Linked DNA regions of Larkinella insperata. Each later gene encodes a partner of the first gene's protein in a complex. Links are inferred from orthologs where the notes say so. Each region holds a gene or a part of one and is shown in the gene's direction. Other genes may lie near its edges. The genes, in order: hslU and hslV.

Region 1 (8,673 bases):
AACGTACTCGGCCTTCGCGGTTCTGTTTGATCTGGGCGGCACCTGGCGGCATCCCGAAAAAGAGCTGGTTTTTGGTTTGGTAGCCAAAAACGCTGGGTTTCGGCTGAAAACGTACTTTCCCGGTCAGGCAACCGGATCGCCCGAATTGCCGTTTGATTTGCAGGCGGGCGTGAGTGTCAAACCCGAACACCTGCCCATCCGCGCCACTCTGACCGCCCACCACCTGCACCGGTTTGACATTGTTTACAGCGACCCGGCGCTGAACGTGACGTACGACCTGGACGGCAATCCGATTCCGCGGAAGGTAGCGGTTCCGGAAAAAATCATGCGGCATCTGGCCGTCGGGCTCGAATTTCTGATTCACCGGAACGTCAATCTGCTGGCGGGCTACAACCACCTGCGCCGGCAGGAAGGCCGACTGGCCACGGGAACGGGCGCGGCCGGGTTTTCGTTTGGAGCCACCGTTCAGGCAAAAGGGTTTCAGCTGACCTACGCCCGGGCGCTGGCGACTCCCGCCGTTGGGGGAAGCAGCTCACTGACCTTCCGGCTCGAGCTCGACCGCATGCTGCCAAAAAAATAGGAAAATGCGGGCAGAAATTACCTTTTCCTACGTTTCTTTGTTGTGAATGAACAAGGAATACCACCTCCCGGCAACCTGATTCGCCTAAATCCGACCGCGCCGTTTTGGATTCCTTGTCCGTTGTTGATTATCCATAAATTATGACGCAAGAACTCAAAGATTTAACCCCACGCCAGATCGTTGCTGAACTCGACCAGTACATCATCGGGCAGCACGACGCCAAACGAAACGTTGCCATCGCCCTCCGCAACCGCTGGCGACGCATGAACAGTACGCCCGAGATGCAGCGGGAAATTACGCCCAACAACATCCTGATGATTGGGGCAACCGGGGTTGGAAAAACCGAAATTGCCCGGCGGCTGGCTAAAATTGCCGACGCGCCGTTTACCAAAGTGGAAGCCTCCAAATTTACCGAGGTGGGCTACGTGGGCCGCGATGTGGAAAGCATGGTGCGCGACCTGGTCGAACAGTCGGTCAACATGGTCAAGGCGTCCAAAAAAGAGCAGGTCAAAACCCGCGCCCAGCAAATTGTGGAAGACCTGATTCTTGACATTCTGATACCGCCCGTGAAACAGCCGACCGGTTTTGTGCTCGACGAACCCGCCAACAAAAACGAGATGCCCGACTCGGACGCCGAACTCAACGAACGGACCCGCGAACGGTTTCGGGAGAAAATCCGCAACGGGGAGATGGACGAGCGCAAGATTGAGATTGATGTGCAGCAGACGCAGGCGCCCAACATCGGCATGATCGGCGGCACGGTCGATGAACTGTCGATGATGAACATTCAGGAAATGATCGGCGGAATGCTGCCCCGGCGCGGCAAAAAACGCAAGGTGACGATTGCCGAAGCTAAGAAAATCCTGCTGGAAGAGGAAGCCGGAAAGCTCATCGATATGGATGAAGTGAAGGACGAAGCCATCCGCAAAGCCGAAAATACCGGCATTATTTTCATTGACGAAATCGACAAGATTGCGTCCAGCCGGGGCAACGGTTCGGGCGGGCCGGACGTGAGCCGCGAAGGGGTGCAGCGCGACATGCTCCCGATTGTGGAGGGCAGCACCGTCACCACCAAATACGGCAGCATCAACACCGATTACATCCTTTTCGTGGCCGCTGGGGCTTTCCACGTTGCCAAACCGTCGGACCTGATTCCGGAGTTGCAGGGCCGCTTCCCGATCCGGGTTGAGCTGCAAAGTTTGTCGGAAGATGATTTTTTCCAGATCCTGAAGGCCCCAAAAAACGCCTTGACGAAGCAGTATGTGGCCATGCTGGCGGCCGAAAATGTGGAACTGACGTATGACGAAGAAGCCCTGCGGGAAATCGCCCGGATTGCCTTCCAAGTTAATTCGGAAGTTGAGAACATCGGTGCCCGCCGGTTACAAACCGTCATGAGCCATTTGCTAAACGACTTCATGTTTGACATCCCGGACGCCATCGGTGCCAATTCGAAGGTGCTTATCACCAAAGAAATGGTGGCGGAACGGCTGAACTCGCTGGTTAAAAACCGGGATTTAAGTCAGTTTATTCTGTAAAACCGTCTTTTTTGGATGTTACCACACTGGATTTAGCCCGGGTTTTTCCGAGAACGGTTTTGGAAAACCCGGGCTACACTCCGCGCCCCCTCCATTCGCCCAGCCAGCCCCGGCAAGGTCGTTTTTAAACCTTTCAGCAACAGATACTCTACTTCGGCGTCAGCATACCGTCTCCCCGGTCATTACCAACTGGTTTGGCTTCACGCAGGCAACTTTTTCACGACCTGATTCTCGTAAACCACCATCCGGTTCCGGCCCAGAATACCGTCCGAATACCAGGACACAATCTTGCTGGCCGTCGGGCGCAGACCGGATCCCCCACCCCATCTAGCGGCAACGCAACATACGCCAAACACTCCGTAGGCCATTCGCCGGAATCATCGGGTCACGCCCGGATTTAGCCACCTCATTGTACAAATTGCCAACCGGTCGATTTTAGGACAAATCTATTTAAGCGTTAAAAACTAACAGTTCGTGACGGTTTCGTGCGGTTTGATGAATCAAGCGTTTTTTGATCCGGTGGTCACCCCTCAATTTTACGCCCGTTAAACAACAAGCTGATGCAAACCATACCGTTATCCACTCCATCCCGATCAGCCGGTTGGAATACCCGACGAAAGCATCCCGCCGGGTGTCCGCATCGCACCGACCTGACGCGCCCCCGCTCCGGGAAGCATCCCAATTGGGTCCGAACGCACGAAGACCCGGTATGATGCGGTCGAATTAATTGCTTTCCCAATTCACAAAAATGCTCTTTCAGTACAGGGCCCCAGGTTCCAAGCGACACCTGGACATTGAATACACACCTCCAAAACACTATGAACACAACAAAATCTCTTTTGAGTCAATCCTCCGCACCGCAGCCCACCCGTCGCAGCCCCTTTTCCGGCAAGTTTGCGCTGGTTATCCTGGGTGCTTTAACCGTAGCGGCCTGTAACCGCTCGGCTACTGAGCTGGCCCCCCGTCCGGGTAATGCGGGCAAACCATCAGTGGATACCGTAAAAACGCCCGGCAAACCACAGAGCGATTCCACCACGACCAATCCCGGCAAACCGTCGGACCCCAAACCGGGCGATTCCACGGGCACCGGCGATCCGGTCAGCGTGTACAAAAGCATGAAAATCAGCTATTCGGCCCTCGATTTTCAGGAAGTCAAGTACGACGCCAAGGGAACGCCCGTGCAGTACGCCAGCCAGTACATGTTCAACCAGGGAACGGGCGAAGTGAAGCGCATGGTTTACGATTTACAGTACGATGCCAACCAGCGCCTGATCCGGCTCGACCAGACCAATTACCTGGATACCCGGAAGATTTCCAGCACCTACACGCTGTATCATTATACCGGCAACCAGGTTGCGCGTACGGAGGAATTCGCCGTAGACGGCACCCTGCTGGTGTCGCGCACGTACCGCTATTCGGCTGCGGGCCAACTGGTGCAGCTCGATCATAAATCGAGAAACTTCAAAAATGCGCTCCGCCGGACGTTCCAGTACGATGGTACCGGTAACCTGACCACGATGAGCGATTTTTACAACGTCGGACCGGACGGCGGTTACGAACTGGAACTCGCCATCTCTTTTGCGGACTACGACCATCAGAAGCACGTGGAGAACCTGATGGCGAATGATCCTTTCCTGCCTTCGGTTACGTTTCGGGTGAATAATTACCACACCAAAATCGTGCGCAGCAAAGACGGCAAGGAGATCAGTCGGCAGACGGTTGACTATGCCTACAATGCGGAGGGATTGCCAATTCAGCGTACCACGCATGGAGCGGGTGGTACCCTAACGGCTACGTACACGTACTAGGAAAAGGATAACGGTTATGGTTTGCGGTTTTCAGTTTTCGGTGGCCCGGCGTATCTACCCGATGCGCTGGCCTACCGTTCCTGTCTCCAGAACTCTCTTTTGTTCGTCAATTTCCCCGATATCATGTCAACTGTAACGATTTCCGTTGTCAACGCCTTTGTTGACGGTGGTACCGGCGGCAACCCCGCCGGTATTGTCCTCGACGCCGACCGCTTCGATCAGGCTACCAAACAACGCATTGCTACCCGCGTAGGGCTTTCCGAAACGGCTTTTGTTTCGGCCTCGGCCGTGGCCGATTTCAATCTGGAATTTTTCACGCCCGTGCGTCAGATCGCGCACTGCGGCCACGCCACGATTGCGGCCTTTTCGTACCTGGCCCAGCAGGGCATTCTGACCAAAACACACAGCTCGCGCGAAACCGTCGATGGCCCCCGGGCGGTTTACCTGGATGGCGACCTGGCCTTCATGGAGCAGGCGGCTCCCACCTACCAATTTCCCGATTTGCTGGATGCCGAGGTAACCAACCTGCGAATTCTGCAATCGCTGGGCCTAACCCCCTCTGATTTACTCGACGATCAATTACCACTGGTTGTAAACACCGGAAATTCGTTCATGCTCGTTCCGGTCCGCTCGGCCGAAATCGTGCAGTGGGCGGTTCCGAACCAGGCCGAAATCGAACGCGTCAGCGAACGGCTGGACCTGGTGGGCTACTACCTGTTTTCGCCGGACACGCGGAAGCCCGACCGCGACGCGGGCGCCCGGATGTTTGCGCCCGCCTACGGCATCAATGAAGAAGCCGCAACCGGCATGGCGGCTGGTCCACTGGCCTGCTACTTGTACGACGCTCTCAAACTCCGGAAAACGACCTTCCTGATTGAGCAAGGGCACCTGATGCAGCCGCCTTCCCCCAGTCTGCTCACAGCCCGGCTTCAGACAGAACAGGGCCTCATTACGGGTCTGCTGGTGGGCGGCTCGGCGCAGGTGTCCCACACGATCGACATACACATTCCCGCAGCTACCCTGTCGGATTGCAGTAACTAGCGTTTCGACCGACAGGCAAAAGGGCCGCAAGGGTCCTTGCCTGCCGGTCGAAACCAACATATACCAATCAACTATTCTTCATCCGTCGCGTACGGGTATGACGCGGCCTGCCTCAGAAGACCGGAGTTTTCGAAAAGGTCAATTGTGATTCCTAGTCCCAGAATTACAACCAAACTAACGCTTCGCTATATACGTATTGACGCAAAAGCGGAGATAACAGAAATTGATTTGCCTGATTAAGCTTCTCTACGCGGGGAAATAGTGCTTTTCTTCGGGAATTTTCAGACCGGAAGCCGCCAGGTTAGGGAAAAGGAACTAGCGCCTTCTTCCCCACCGTTTCCAGTAGCCACCTTCCTGCGGGGGGAAGTAACAGTCGTTGGGGTTACGCGGTCCGCGACGAAACAGCGGAATGGCTGCCCCGGCGTAAAGACTGGCTCCGCGCGGATCCCCGATGTTAACCAGCCCCCCCAAGTGATCCGTTCCGGCGAAAACCGGCCCCACCCGCAACGCCAGCCCAACGGTAGGCATCGAATAATTATCCTGAAGCGCAATGGGCATCGACACTTCCGCCCACCGGCTTTCCCAGCGCGGCACGATGGCCAGCATGGAGGGCGTCGACATGGCCGTTGCGTTGGGAGCAACCAGACTTTGCGTCCACAAAACACCGATGTATACATTCTCCCGGTACCGGTAATCCCCGCTGACGTTCAACGCTGCCGGTAATCCGGAACGGTACGAAGTGGTCCGGTCGGTTACGGGCAGATCCAGCAAATCGACAATCCGTTCATGCACGTCATCAGGTTGTTTAACGGGCAAAAATGTGTGGTACGTAATCATTTTGTTGGTCACCGAAATCGGGTACAGATTAACGATGGCCGGGTTGCGGAACCGGACCCCGCCAATATCGACCAACGAGGCCGAAATGCGGTACAGGTATTTGTTTTTGGTGGGATCACGCCGAATCTCGCCTTTTTCCCGGTAAGTGTACTTCCGGTAATCCGGACGGTATTCGTAGGTGATGCCCAGATCAAAGCCCCAGCCCGCTCCGGCGGACTGTTTGCCGAAAAGCCAGCCCGGTGTGATGCGGGCGCGTTGGAAGGCTTCCTGAGATGTGTAGCCGTATTTGCCGTTAAAATTCTCGATCTGTAGGGCCTGAAAGCCGTTCTGAGTGGGATCCCGAACGATCTGGTGCGTCCCGTTATCGACCCGGATGTGGGTGTTGTAAAGGCCAACATTGCGCTTGACGGTTAGGCCCGCCTTCCAGAAGGCTTCGTCGTTATCCAGCAGCACCGCCCCGAACGTAAAAGCCATTTCGGCGAAACTGTTGACGTTGGCCATTCCGTGCTGACTTTCGTTGGTAATGCCGCGGAGTTCGGGAATCTGGGTTCCAAACAACATCAGACGGGCGGTAGCTTCCGAGGTATTACGGTGCGAAACGACCGTCCTGATCCGCGAGGAAAAGGCAATCCCAAACCGGTCGGTTAACGTCAGCAGGGCTGCGGGGCCGCGCACTTCTCCGCCCAGGGTCAACCGTTTATCGCGGCCATTCTGCATCTCTTTCATAAAGCCGGTTCGACCCAGACTGCGTCCGCGTTCGCGGTGGTATTCAGCGGGTACATTGCCGGTGATGTACCGGATCATGGGAAACGGCGCCACCCAGCGGACCTGATTCGTGGCCGCAAATACGTCGACGGAAGCCAGATTAAGGTAAACGCGGTAACGGGAATCGGCCACCTCGGACGGGTGGCGGTAAACCGAATGAACCCCTCCGTAATTACTGTTGGAGAGCCCCATCATGTATTGACTTTTAACGGGAAAAAACGTTCCTAAAAGAACCCATGTTGCTAATAAACGACCGTACCGTACTCTCATTCAATGCCAGATAGAAGTGATGCAAACTTTTTGTGCAACGCTGAGTCCTTCAAAGATACGGGTTGTTTACTAAAATGAAGAAGTAGTTAGTTAATGGCAATTTAAAAATCGAGTTACTCGAAAATAATTTACAAACTCTCCCTATTTAACGTCTACCATAGAATATTTTGTATATTATTGCATTTAAAAGGGTTTATTCGCCAAAATCACCAGCCCGCCTATGCAATTTCAATCTCAATCACAAGGAAACCTAACACAAGTACAATTACAGGGTAACTCGTTTTCATTTACTGACTACCAGACTGAAAACTTTTATGATGAAATGTTCACGGCTGACGGTCAGGTACGCTCCGGCTATGAACCCTTTAAGCAACGAGTTGAACAACTGAGCCGTGAAGACATGATCGGGCGGCAGCACGCAGCGGAGCGGGCGCTGATGTCGATGGGGATTACCTTCAACGTGTATTCGGAAGGCGAAGGAACGGAGCGCATCATGCCGATCGATATTATTCCGCGGGTGATTCCTTCGGCGGAGTGGGACCGGCTCGAACGCGGTCTGATTCAGCGCATTCAGGCCATCAACCTGTTTATTCACGATGTGTATAACGACCAGCGGATTCTGAACGACAACGTCGTACCGAGGGATCTAATTGAATCGAGCAAGTGTTTTCTGCCGGCCTGCATGGGCCTGAAACCGCCCAAAAACATCTGGTGCCACATTACCGGTACGGACCTGATCCGGGGCGATGACGGCGAGTTTATGGTGCTGGAAGACAACCTCCGCTGTCCGTCGGGGGTATCCTACATGCTCGAAAACCGGGAGTTGTCGAAGCAAACTTTTCCCGAGGTACTGGCGCGCACGGGTGTCCGACCGGTTTCCGATTATCCGACGCGGCTGCTGCAACTGCTGCAACACATCGCCGACCGCCCCGACCCGACGGTGGTGGTCCTGACACCCGGTATTTACAATTCGGCGTATTTTGAACACTCGTACCTGGCCCAGCAAATGGGCGTCGAGCTGGTAGATTCGCGGGATCTGGTGGTGTCGGGCGGCTACGTCAAGATGCGCACAACGAAGGGCTTCCAAACCGTTGATGTGATATACCGCCGGATCGACGATACGTTCCTGGACCCGCACGTGTTCAATCCCGAGTCGCTGATCGGTATTCCGGGTATCTTTGAAGTGTACAAAAAAGGACGGGTAGCCCTGGCCAATGCCCCCGGCACCGGCGTGGCCGACGACAAAGTGATTTACGCCTACGTGCCGCGGATTATTAAATATTATCTGGGTGAGGAAGCCATCATTCCGAACGTGCAGACGTACATCTGCCGGGAAGAAGACGATTGCAAATACGTACTGGAAAACATTGAGCAACTGGTGGTGAAAGAAGCCAACGAAGCCGGTGGGTACGGGATGCTGATTGGTCCGAAAGCAACGAAAGCGGAGCACGAACAGTTCCGCAAAAAGATCAAGGCCAATCCGCGCAATTACATTGCCCAGCCGACGATTTCGCTCTCCCGCGTGCCGACCATCGTGGGCGACCATACCGAAGGCCGCCATGTCGACTTTCGGCCTTATATTCTGTACGGAGACGGTATTAACGTGATTCCGGGCGGCCTGACCCGCGTCGCGTTGCGGAAGGGTTCGCTGGTGGTGAACTCCTCGCAGGGCGGGGGCGGGAAGGATACGTGGGTGTTGTATTGAACCATACAAACACCAATTAGGCTGACCGTTGTGGCCTGACAAGTGCCTATCTATGGCCCCTTGTCAGGCCCTATTTACTTAATCACTTTTGTTTAAGACTTTAACCCCATAACGCTGGCCATAAGTTAAAGA
Region 2 (8,643 bases), 1.5 Mb from region 1 along the record:
CCGTTCCCATGATGTCGGGGCGCAGCCGCAGGCCGGGCCAGCCCAGCCCACCGTCCGGGCGGGGCGCTTCGGTTTGGAGCCAGTAGAAAAGCGACAGGCTGAGCTGCTTGGCCCGGTCGACGTGTTTTTTAAATTCCTTTTCGCCGACGCCCACCAGATTGCCCAGCATATAATCATTCTGCGGCCAGTTCACAACGGTTATGTCGCTCTGGAACGTGCCGGGTTTGAAGTTATTCTTGTTGATCAGCCGCCGGTAATTCCACAGGTTGAGCAGCGACCCGGTTGCGATGCCTTCGGGGTGGAAGCCGAGTTTCTTGGGTTCCAGCGTTGATGGGTTTGAATAGGAAAGGTCGAGCAGTTTTCCGGACCAGGCGGGGGTCAGCTTCGGCACCAGGTTGCGCCAGAAATCGTATTCTTTCGGCTTTTCAATCAGGTGCTGAACGGGTTTGTTCTGAAGCATCGGCACATAATCCATCGCAAAGCAAACCGTGAACGACTGCTGGTTATTCGGATCGGCCTGCTCGGGCGCGTGCAGCTCGCCGGTTTCTTTTTTGGATTCCGTACCGGTAACAAATTCGGTGCCGGTCAGCGGTAGCAGATCGCCCAGTTCGGTGGCATCCACAAAATACGGGGCCGTCAGCACGACTTCCTTGCCGCTGCGGAAACTAAGGGCCTTCAACGCCCGTACGCGGTCACCGGTGGTGTCGGCGCTAACCACTTTATGGTCGAGTAAGATCGTCAATTGTTGGGAACTCTGGTAGGGTGCCAGCATGTCCAGCAAAACTGCCACGGCCACGCGGGGTTCGTGACACAGCCGGGAAACCGCGCCGTCGCCGGGATTCAGGTGCTGCCGGTTGCGGGCTTCCTCGGTCAGGGGATAATTCCGGATGTAGTACTCCCGAACCGCCGTGCGGAACGTCCGGTAGAGCCGGGTGGCTCCGTGGGTTTCAATCCACTGGTGTTCGTCGGGGGGCACGCCCTGCTGGCTGATTTGCCCGCCGATCCAGTCGGTTTCTTCCGTCAGGATAACCCGTAGACCAGACCGCAAAGCCGCCAGAGCTGCTGCGCAACCGCCCAATCCACCGCCTGCAATAACCACATCCGCCGAAAATTCGTTACTAGATTTGACGGGCGCGGTCCAGCGTGGTTCGGCCTGCGCCGGGCTGATCATACCAGGTGAGAAGGCGGAGGCAGCCGCGCTGCCGAGGGTGACGGATTCAAGGAAATTTCTGCGATTCATACCGGAATAAGGGGTGGGTGACAATTCGGCGGCAATTTGCAAATCAAAGCGGATAAGTGGAAACTTCGCGTCAGGTTAACCAACTTTCCCCGCTTTCTTCTAATTTTGGACACTCGAAGTAGAACTACTGATATACTTGCACAAAACCGCATATGGCAGAATTAATCCGAATGCCCAAGATGAGCGACACCATGACCGAAGGTGTCATCGCTGAATGGCATAAGAAAGTGGGCGACACCGTCAAGTCGGGCGACGTGCTGGCCGAGGTCGAAACCGATAAGGCGACAATGGACCTGGAAGCATACGACGAAGGAACGTTGTTATACATTGGTGTTGAGAAAGGTCAGTCTGTACCAATCGACGGAGTAATTGCCGTAATCGGGAAAGCTGGCGAAGATTATAAAGGATTGCTGGAGGGCGCTGATTCTTCCAACGGTTCTTCCGAAACCAAAGCTGAAGCACCCGCCGAAAAACCAAATCCGGCGCCTAGCCCGGCCGGTTCGCAGGCCGATCAGGCCACCAGCCAGACGCCCGATCCGAAAGCCGTTTCGGCGGCTCCGGCTCCGAACGTCAATGCGACGGTGATTCGGATGCCGAAAATGAGCGATACCATGACCGAAGGCACCATCGTGGCCTGGCACAAAAAAGAAGGTGATACCGTTAAATCGGGTGACGTACTGGCGGAAGTTGAAACCGACAAAGCCACGATGGACCTCGAAGCCTACGAAGAAGGAACCTTGCTCTACGTCGGTGTCAAAGAAGGTAGCTCCGTTGCCGTGGACGAAGTTATTGCGGTGGTGGGCGAGAAAGGCGCCGACTTCAAAGTATTACTCCAGGGCGGAGGGCAACCTGAAGCGGCTCCGCAGCCGGAAGCTTCCGCTTCGGAAGCTCCCCAGGCCGAAGTTAAACCGGCCGAAAAATCGGCCTCGGCTGAGAACGCGGGCAGCAACGGGCACGATCGGGTGCTGGCTTCTCCGCTGGCTAAGCAAATTGCCAAAGAGAAAGGGGTTAATCTGTCCGATGTACAGGGCTCCGGTCCGGAAGGACGGATTGTGAAACGGGATGTGGAAAGCTTCCAGCCCGCGGCCAAATCGGCTCCGGCCCCCGCTCCGGCCGAAAAACCGGCGGCTCAGCAACCAGCCCCCGCAGCACCGTCGGCCCAGCCCGCTCCGGCTCCGGCAGGAAGCTACGAGGACATTCCGGTTTCGCAGATGCGGAAAACCATTGCCCGTCGTCTGTCGGAAAGTCTGTTTACCGCTCCGCATTTCTACCTGACCATGGAAATTAACATGGACAAGGCGATGGAACTGCGCGGCAAGGTCAACGAGGTCAGCCCGGTGAAAGTGTCGTTCAACGATTTCGTGCTGAAAGCCGCGGCCCTGGCGCTGAAAAAACACCCGGCGGTGAACTCTTCGTGGCTGGGCGACAAAATCCGGCGGTACAATTACGTCAACATCGGTGTTGCCGTGGCCGTCGACGAAGGGCTGCTTGTGCCGGTTATCCGGAATGCGGACCAGAAAACGCTGTCGGCGATTTCGGGTGAAGTGAAGGATCTGGCCGGAAAAGCCAAAGACAAAAAACTTCAGCCGAAAGACTGGGAAGGCAGCACGTTCTCGATTTCCAACCTCGGTATGTTTGGCATCGACGAATTTACGGCCATCATCAATCCGCCCGATTCCTGCATCATGGCAGTTGGCGCGATTAAACAAACCGTCATGTTTGAAAAAGACGAAACGGGTGTTCTGGTGCCCAAACCGACCAACGTGATGAAAGTGACGCTTTCGTGCGACCACCGGACGGTCGACGGCGCTACGGGCGCGTCGTTCCTGCAAACCTTCAAGGGCTTGCTGGAAAATCCGTTCACCATGCTGGTATAAAAAAAATAGTTGTTTCGTTTAAGGTTTAGCGTCTGACCGGTCTGGAGATCGAATTCCGATTTTCCGCAGTCAGGTGTTAAACCTTATCCATTGATATATAGAACGAATGCAAAAGATTCACGCCACAACCGTCGTTGGTATTCTGCACAACGGCGAAATCGCACTGGGGGCCGACGGACAGGCCACCATGGGCAATACCATTGCAAAAAGTAATGTACGCAAAGTCCGGAGCCTGATGAACGGCAAAGTACTGGCGGGTTTCGCCGGGTCTACGGCGGATGCCTTTACGCTGATCGAACGGTTTGAAGAAAAACTCAATGCCTACGGCGGAAATTTAAAGCGGGCGGCCATTGAGCTGGCCAAGGAATGGCGGACGGACCGGTATCTGCGCCGGCTGGAAGCCATGCTGATTGTGGCCTCCAAGGAAGATCTGCTGGTAATTTCGGGTACCGGCGATGTGCTGGAACCCGACAATCAGATTGCGGCCATCGGATCGGGCAGTATGTATGCCCAATCGGCGGCCGTTGCCTTAAAAAAACACGCTTCTCAGCTAACGGCTGAAGAAATGGTTCGGGAAAGTTTGCATATTGCAGCGGATATTTGTATTTACACCAACCATAATCTGGTGGTTGAAACTATTCGGTAACAAATAGCCAACTTTTGTAAGGGTTTTCAGAAATGGACCTAGCCCCCACCGATGTGGTGGCAATACAGCAGTATGCAACTGAAAACACGATTCAGAAACTGACCAGCTGTTTATATGAAGGGTTTGCGATCAGTTTTACCAAAAACCGTTAAAAAACGGATTGTTATTGGATTCGGGGTGGCTCTGGCTTTAATAGTCGTGGCACTCGGGCTGACGTTATACACCTACAACCAGTACCGCAAAGCCAGCGATCAGATCAAGCACAGCCAGGAGGTCATGAACCGGCTGGGCCGTATTTCGTCGCTCATTACGGAAGTGGAAACCGGCGAGCGGGGCTTTTTAGCTTCCTCGGGCGACCCCATTTACCTGAAAGCGTACGAAAATGCGCTGCCCCAGTTTCCGACTGAACTGGATTCGCTCAGCAAACTGCTGGCCGACCGTCCGGTTCAACTCCAGAACCTCGATTCGCTGTCGAAACGAATCAATATGAAAATTGAGATGGCCGGGCAGCAGGTGGATGCCGTCAAAAGAAAGCTGCCCCTTTCCATCGCCCGGACGTATATGATGCTGGGAATAAGCCGTATGGACCGGGTTCGCGACCAGATAAGATTGATGAACAAATCTGAACAGGAACGGTTCAATATTTGCTCTAGGTCCGCTACGGCCTACTTCTGGAATACGCTCGTCGGAATCTTTACGGTCACGCTCTTAATGTTCGTTACGCTCATTCTTTCTTACAATGTCCTTGAGAATGAGTTGAATACGCGGCAGTCGACCGAAGATCAGCTACGGGCTTACGAAGATGAGCTTCAGGAGAAGATTCAATTACTGGAAATATCTAACGAAGAACTGGAACGGTTTGCCTTTGTGGCCTCGCATGACCTGCAGGAACCGCTCCGAAAAATACAGTCGTTTGGTTACCTGATGCGCGACCGGTACGGAAGTGACCTCCGGCCCGAAGCAATGGTCTATTTAGGTAAAATCCTGCAGTCGGCGGAGCGGATGTCGAAGATGATTAAGGATTTGCTGGATTTTTCCCGGATTTCCAGCAAAAAAGAGCCGTTCCAGCCGGTTCTGTTGTCGGAGGTACTGGAGGGGGTGCTGAGTGATCAGGAAGTTACGATCAAAGCCGTCGGAGCCGCGTTTGAGATGGATACGTTAGGGGAGATTGAAGCTGTTCAGAGTCAGATGGACCATCTTTTCGCCAATCTGATTTCGAACGCCCTGAAGTTTACCAAACCCGATCAGGTACCGTTGATAAAAATTACGGGTGAAGCGGTGGAAGGGGAAGTCTATGAAGAACTAATTCCTGGTAAAAAATATTATAAGATAACCGTTGGCGACAATGGGATTGGTTTCAATGAGAAGTACATTGACCACATTTTTAAAATTTTTCAACGCCTACACGGGAAGAATTCGTATGAAGGAACGGGCATCGGATTGGCCATTTGTAAGCGGATCGTTAGTTATCACAAAGGTCTGATTACCGCCCAAAGCCAACCCGGTGTCGGCACAACCTTTATTATTATTTTACCCGAAAAACAGACCCAATCTGTTCATGACAATGCAGCAACTCACGAAACCAGTACATATTCTCTTGGCTGATGACGACGAAGATGACCGCTTCCTGACGCGTGAAGCCTTTCGTCAGCAGTTTCCCGTGACCGAAATGAATGTGGTGGAGGATGGCGAGGAATTGATGGAATTCCTGCGTCGTACAGGCCGTTACGAGAGCGCTGAGCATCCCCTGCCGGAGTTGATTTTGCTGGATTTGAACATGCCGCGCAAAGACGGCCGGGAAGCCCTGCAGGAGATTAAAGCCGACCGCGATCTGCGGCACATTCCGGTGGTGGTACTTACCACGTCCGACGCCAGCATCGATATTGATAATTCGTACTTGTGGGGTGCCAACAGCTTCATCACCAAACCCGCATCGTTTAAAAAACTAATGGATATTACGCAGACGATCGGGGAATATTGGTTCAACGTCGTTAAGGTAAGCGGTCGTCCGGGATGAGTTTGCCTTGCCAGGTTAATTGTTGGCATTTAGGGCCGTTAGTTGCGCCATGATTTGCTCCAGGTAGTTCATTACCCCTTTCAGTGAGCCGGGTTGGTATTTATTGACCAGTACGGTAAAACTCAGTAATTCACCGTCGGCCGAAGTGGCATAACCGGCATAGGCCCGAACGCCCTCGATGGTGCCGCTTTTGGCCCGTACGTTGCCCGCAGCCGCCGTACCGCGTCCCAGGCTTTTCACCGTACCGGACTCACCCACCACGGGAATGCTGTCGTAAAACGGAAGAAAACTCTTTTCCTTCGACATGGCTGCCAATATGCCGGACAGGCTGGTGGCTGTCACCGCCCCAACGGGCGATAGTCCGCTGCCGTCCTTTGGCCGGAAGCCGCTCAAATCAACCCCCTTGCTTTGCCAGAACCGGACCAGGTACTGAATGGCCTGTTCGGTCGTTACCGGTGCTTTGGCCAGCGTGGTACCGGCCAGCAACAGCAGCGACTCCGCGTATAAATTAATGCTCTGGTGATTGGTGAGCCGGGCCAGTTCGGCCAGCGGCACCGACGTATGAAGGTGGAGTTGGGTTCGTTTGCCGCCCGGAGCAAGGGGCATTTCCGGATTACGGCCCGGCCCAATAGCCAATGGCGCATTATTGACCACAATACCCACTTTGGCGAGCCGTTCGTGGAGGGCAAAGGCCGTGAAAAACGCCGGGTCCGGCAGCGAGCCTTTTACTCCGAATTCGCTCACACCCGCCGGAACGGTTCCTTCCAGAAATGCCTGGGTCGTGAAGGGCGCATTGTAAATAATCACTTCATCGCCCGAACCTGGCGGGCCGGTTCGGACATTGTTCTGTAGCCGCAGAAAGGGCGTAGCGGGTTCGGTGCGGAGCAGCGGAGCGGGTTGCCCCACGGTTTTGGCGGGTTTGAACACTGCCCGGTAAAGATTTTCGTTGAAATTCAGGCCAGAAACCCCCGCGCCGTAGTAATTCCCCATATCTCCCCAAACCCAGGTGTCGGGTACCGGCAGCGATCGGATCGCCGTGGCATCCCCGATCACGGCACCCGCAATTTGTTTGATACCGGCACTCTGCACCATTTCCGTCCAGGTGCGCAGCAGGGTGGGGGCGGCGGCAAACTCGGCGAAGCGGTTGCTTCCCAGCGAAGGGTCGCCCGAACCCCGGATGTATAAATTTCCATTCAGCACACTATCCCGAATGGTTCCGTCGTATTCCAGGGTAGTGCGGTAGGTGTAATTGTCGCCCATGACAGCCAGGGCGGTCGCCGTTGTGGCCAGCTTCAGCGTTGAGGCTGAAGGCAGGCTTAACTGGGCGTTATACGCCAGCAGGACTGCGCCATCCCGTACGCGTCGCACCGAAAGGGCCGCCGTTCCGTTGCGAACCAAAGGACTGGTTTGCAATTGATTGACGGTATTTTGCAACCGTTGCAGGGCCAGCGAATCGGTAAGCGGCCGCGAGTAGCCAACCTGGGCAATTATGAAAATACAACTTAACAGACAGGCAAAGGACCGGTGCATGGAAGTACAGAAAGTACTGATGGAATATGAAAGCGGATTTGTAGCTTTGCAAAAATAGATAGAATTTAAAGCCCATTTCTGTTGTTCTAGCAAAATAATGAAGATTTGTAGTGCTCTTTGAAGCTACATAATCGTGAAAATCAGGCATTTTAGGCATAACTGAATCGAATGAAGTTAACATTTTGGGGGGCAACCCGTCAGGTAACCGGTAGCATGTTTCTGTTAGAAACCGAGGATAATTACCGGATTCTGATTGATTGCGGGGCAGATATGGACAAAAAAGCCGGCTCGAACGGCCAGGAAGACGAAACTCCGAAATTAGACACCGGTTTTTTTCCGTTTGAGGCTTCCACAATCAACGTTGTTCTGTTGACCCACGCCCACATCGACCACAGCGGTAACATTCCGAATTTGTACCGGGAAGGCTACGAAGGCCAGGTGTTGTGTACAGATCCGACTTTCTCGCTCACCAACCTGCTGTTGCAGGACGCGGCTTCGCTCAATTCCCGGCGACTGAACGAGATGGGCAAAAGCAAGAAACAGAAGGTCCGCAAGAAATTTGCTTCGCTGCAGAAAGACCTGTTTCTGGAAAAACAGGTGCGTGAGTCCATGGAGAGTGTGGTCACGATCCAATACAACCGGAAGTTTAAGCTGGCCGATGGCGTGGATGTTACGTTTATTCCGGCCGGGCACTTACTCGGTGCGGCCCACCTTGTCATCAACGTCTACGAAAACGGCGAGAAGAAAAGCATCGGTTTTTCGGGCGATATTGGCCGTCGGAACTACCCGCTGCTGGCCGATCCCGAACCCTTGCCGCCGGTTGATTACCTGATTTGCGAGTCGACTTACGGCAACCGGTTGCACATCGATACCCAAACTCCGGAGTCGGTGCTGGCCGACGTAATTAAGCGGACGTGTATCGACATTCCGGGCCGTTTGATTATTCCTTCTTTTTCGGTGGGCCGCACGCAGGCGCTGCTCTACACGCTTAACCGGTTGTATACGGAACAGGGATTCGAGAACATTAAAGTTTTCTCCGACAGTCCGCTGGCGCTGGAAAGCACGAAGGTCTACCAGAAAAATCTGCGGCTCCTGAACCGGGAAGCCAAGGACTATTACGACGAAAACGAGTCGTTGTTCGACTTCGCCAATTTTGAATACCTGGAAAGTTCAAAGGCCAGCCGGGAGGTTTCCAATTACAACCAACCCTGTATCATCATCTCGTCGTCGGGGATGGTTCAGGGTGGACGGGTCGAACAGCACGTCGCGGCCAACATCAGCAATCCGTACTGCACCATTCTGATCATCGGCTATTGCGCGGAGGGGACGCTGG

What was found.
Region 2: the proteins of hslU (region 1) and hslV are in contact, whole or in part, in a solved structure (PDB 1G4A), measured with the Escherichia coli proteins. The link is inferred for Larkinella insperata from one-to-one orthologs.

Annotation. Positions count from the first base shown.
Region 1 is NZ_CP110973.1:4,647,848-4,656,520, reverse strand. Bases 1-2,917 are described here. They hold hslU (ATP-dependent protease ATPase subunit HslU), read left to right. Parts: upstream 1-720; coding sequence 721-2,115; downstream 2,116-2,917. Other genes in these bases: OQ371_RS18885 (hypothetical protein), read right to left, coding at 2,316-2,483; porQ (type IX secretion system protein PorQ), read left to right, coding at 1-580. Outside these bases: OQ371_RS18880 (hypothetical protein), read left to right, coding at 2,934-3,923; OQ371_RS18875 (PhzF family protein), read left to right, coding at 3,945-4,964; OQ371_RS18870 (DUF5723 family protein), read right to left, coding at 5,280-6,761; OQ371_RS18865 (circularly permuted type 2 ATP-grasp protein), read left to right, coding at 7,057-8,541. UniProt on the Escherichia coli protein: ATPase subunit of a proteasome-like degradation complex; this subunit has chaperone activity. The binding of ATP and its subsequent hydrolysis by HslU are essential for unfolding of protein substrates subsequently hydrolyzed by HslV.
Region 2 is NZ_CP110973.1:6,112,701-6,121,343, reverse strand. The notes cover bases 2,107-4,993. They hold hslV (ATP-dependent protease subunit HslV), read left to right. Parts: upstream 2,107-3,223; coding sequence 3,224-3,763; downstream 3,764-4,993. Other genes in these bases: OQ371_RS24665 (sensor histidine kinase), read left to right, coding at 3,878-4,993; OQ371_RS24675 (pyruvate dehydrogenase complex dihydrolipoamide acetyltransferase), read left to right, coding at 2,107-3,117. In the rest of the region: OQ371_RS24680 (FAD-dependent oxidoreductase), read right to left, coding at 1-1,240; more of OQ371_RS24675, read left to right, coding at 1,393-2,106; more of OQ371_RS24665, read left to right, coding at 4,994-5,368; OQ371_RS24660 (response regulator), read left to right, coding at 5,361-5,780; dacB (D-alanyl-D-alanine carboxypeptidase/D-alanyl-D-alanine endopeptidase), read right to left, coding at 5,796-7,310; OQ371_RS24650 (MBL fold metallo-hydrolase RNA specificity domain-containing protein), read left to right, coding at 7,479-8,643. UniProt on the Escherichia coli protein: Protease subunit of a proteasome-like degradation complex believed to be a general protein degrading machinery. The complex has been shown to be involved in the specific degradation of heat shock induced transcription factors such as RpoH and SulA.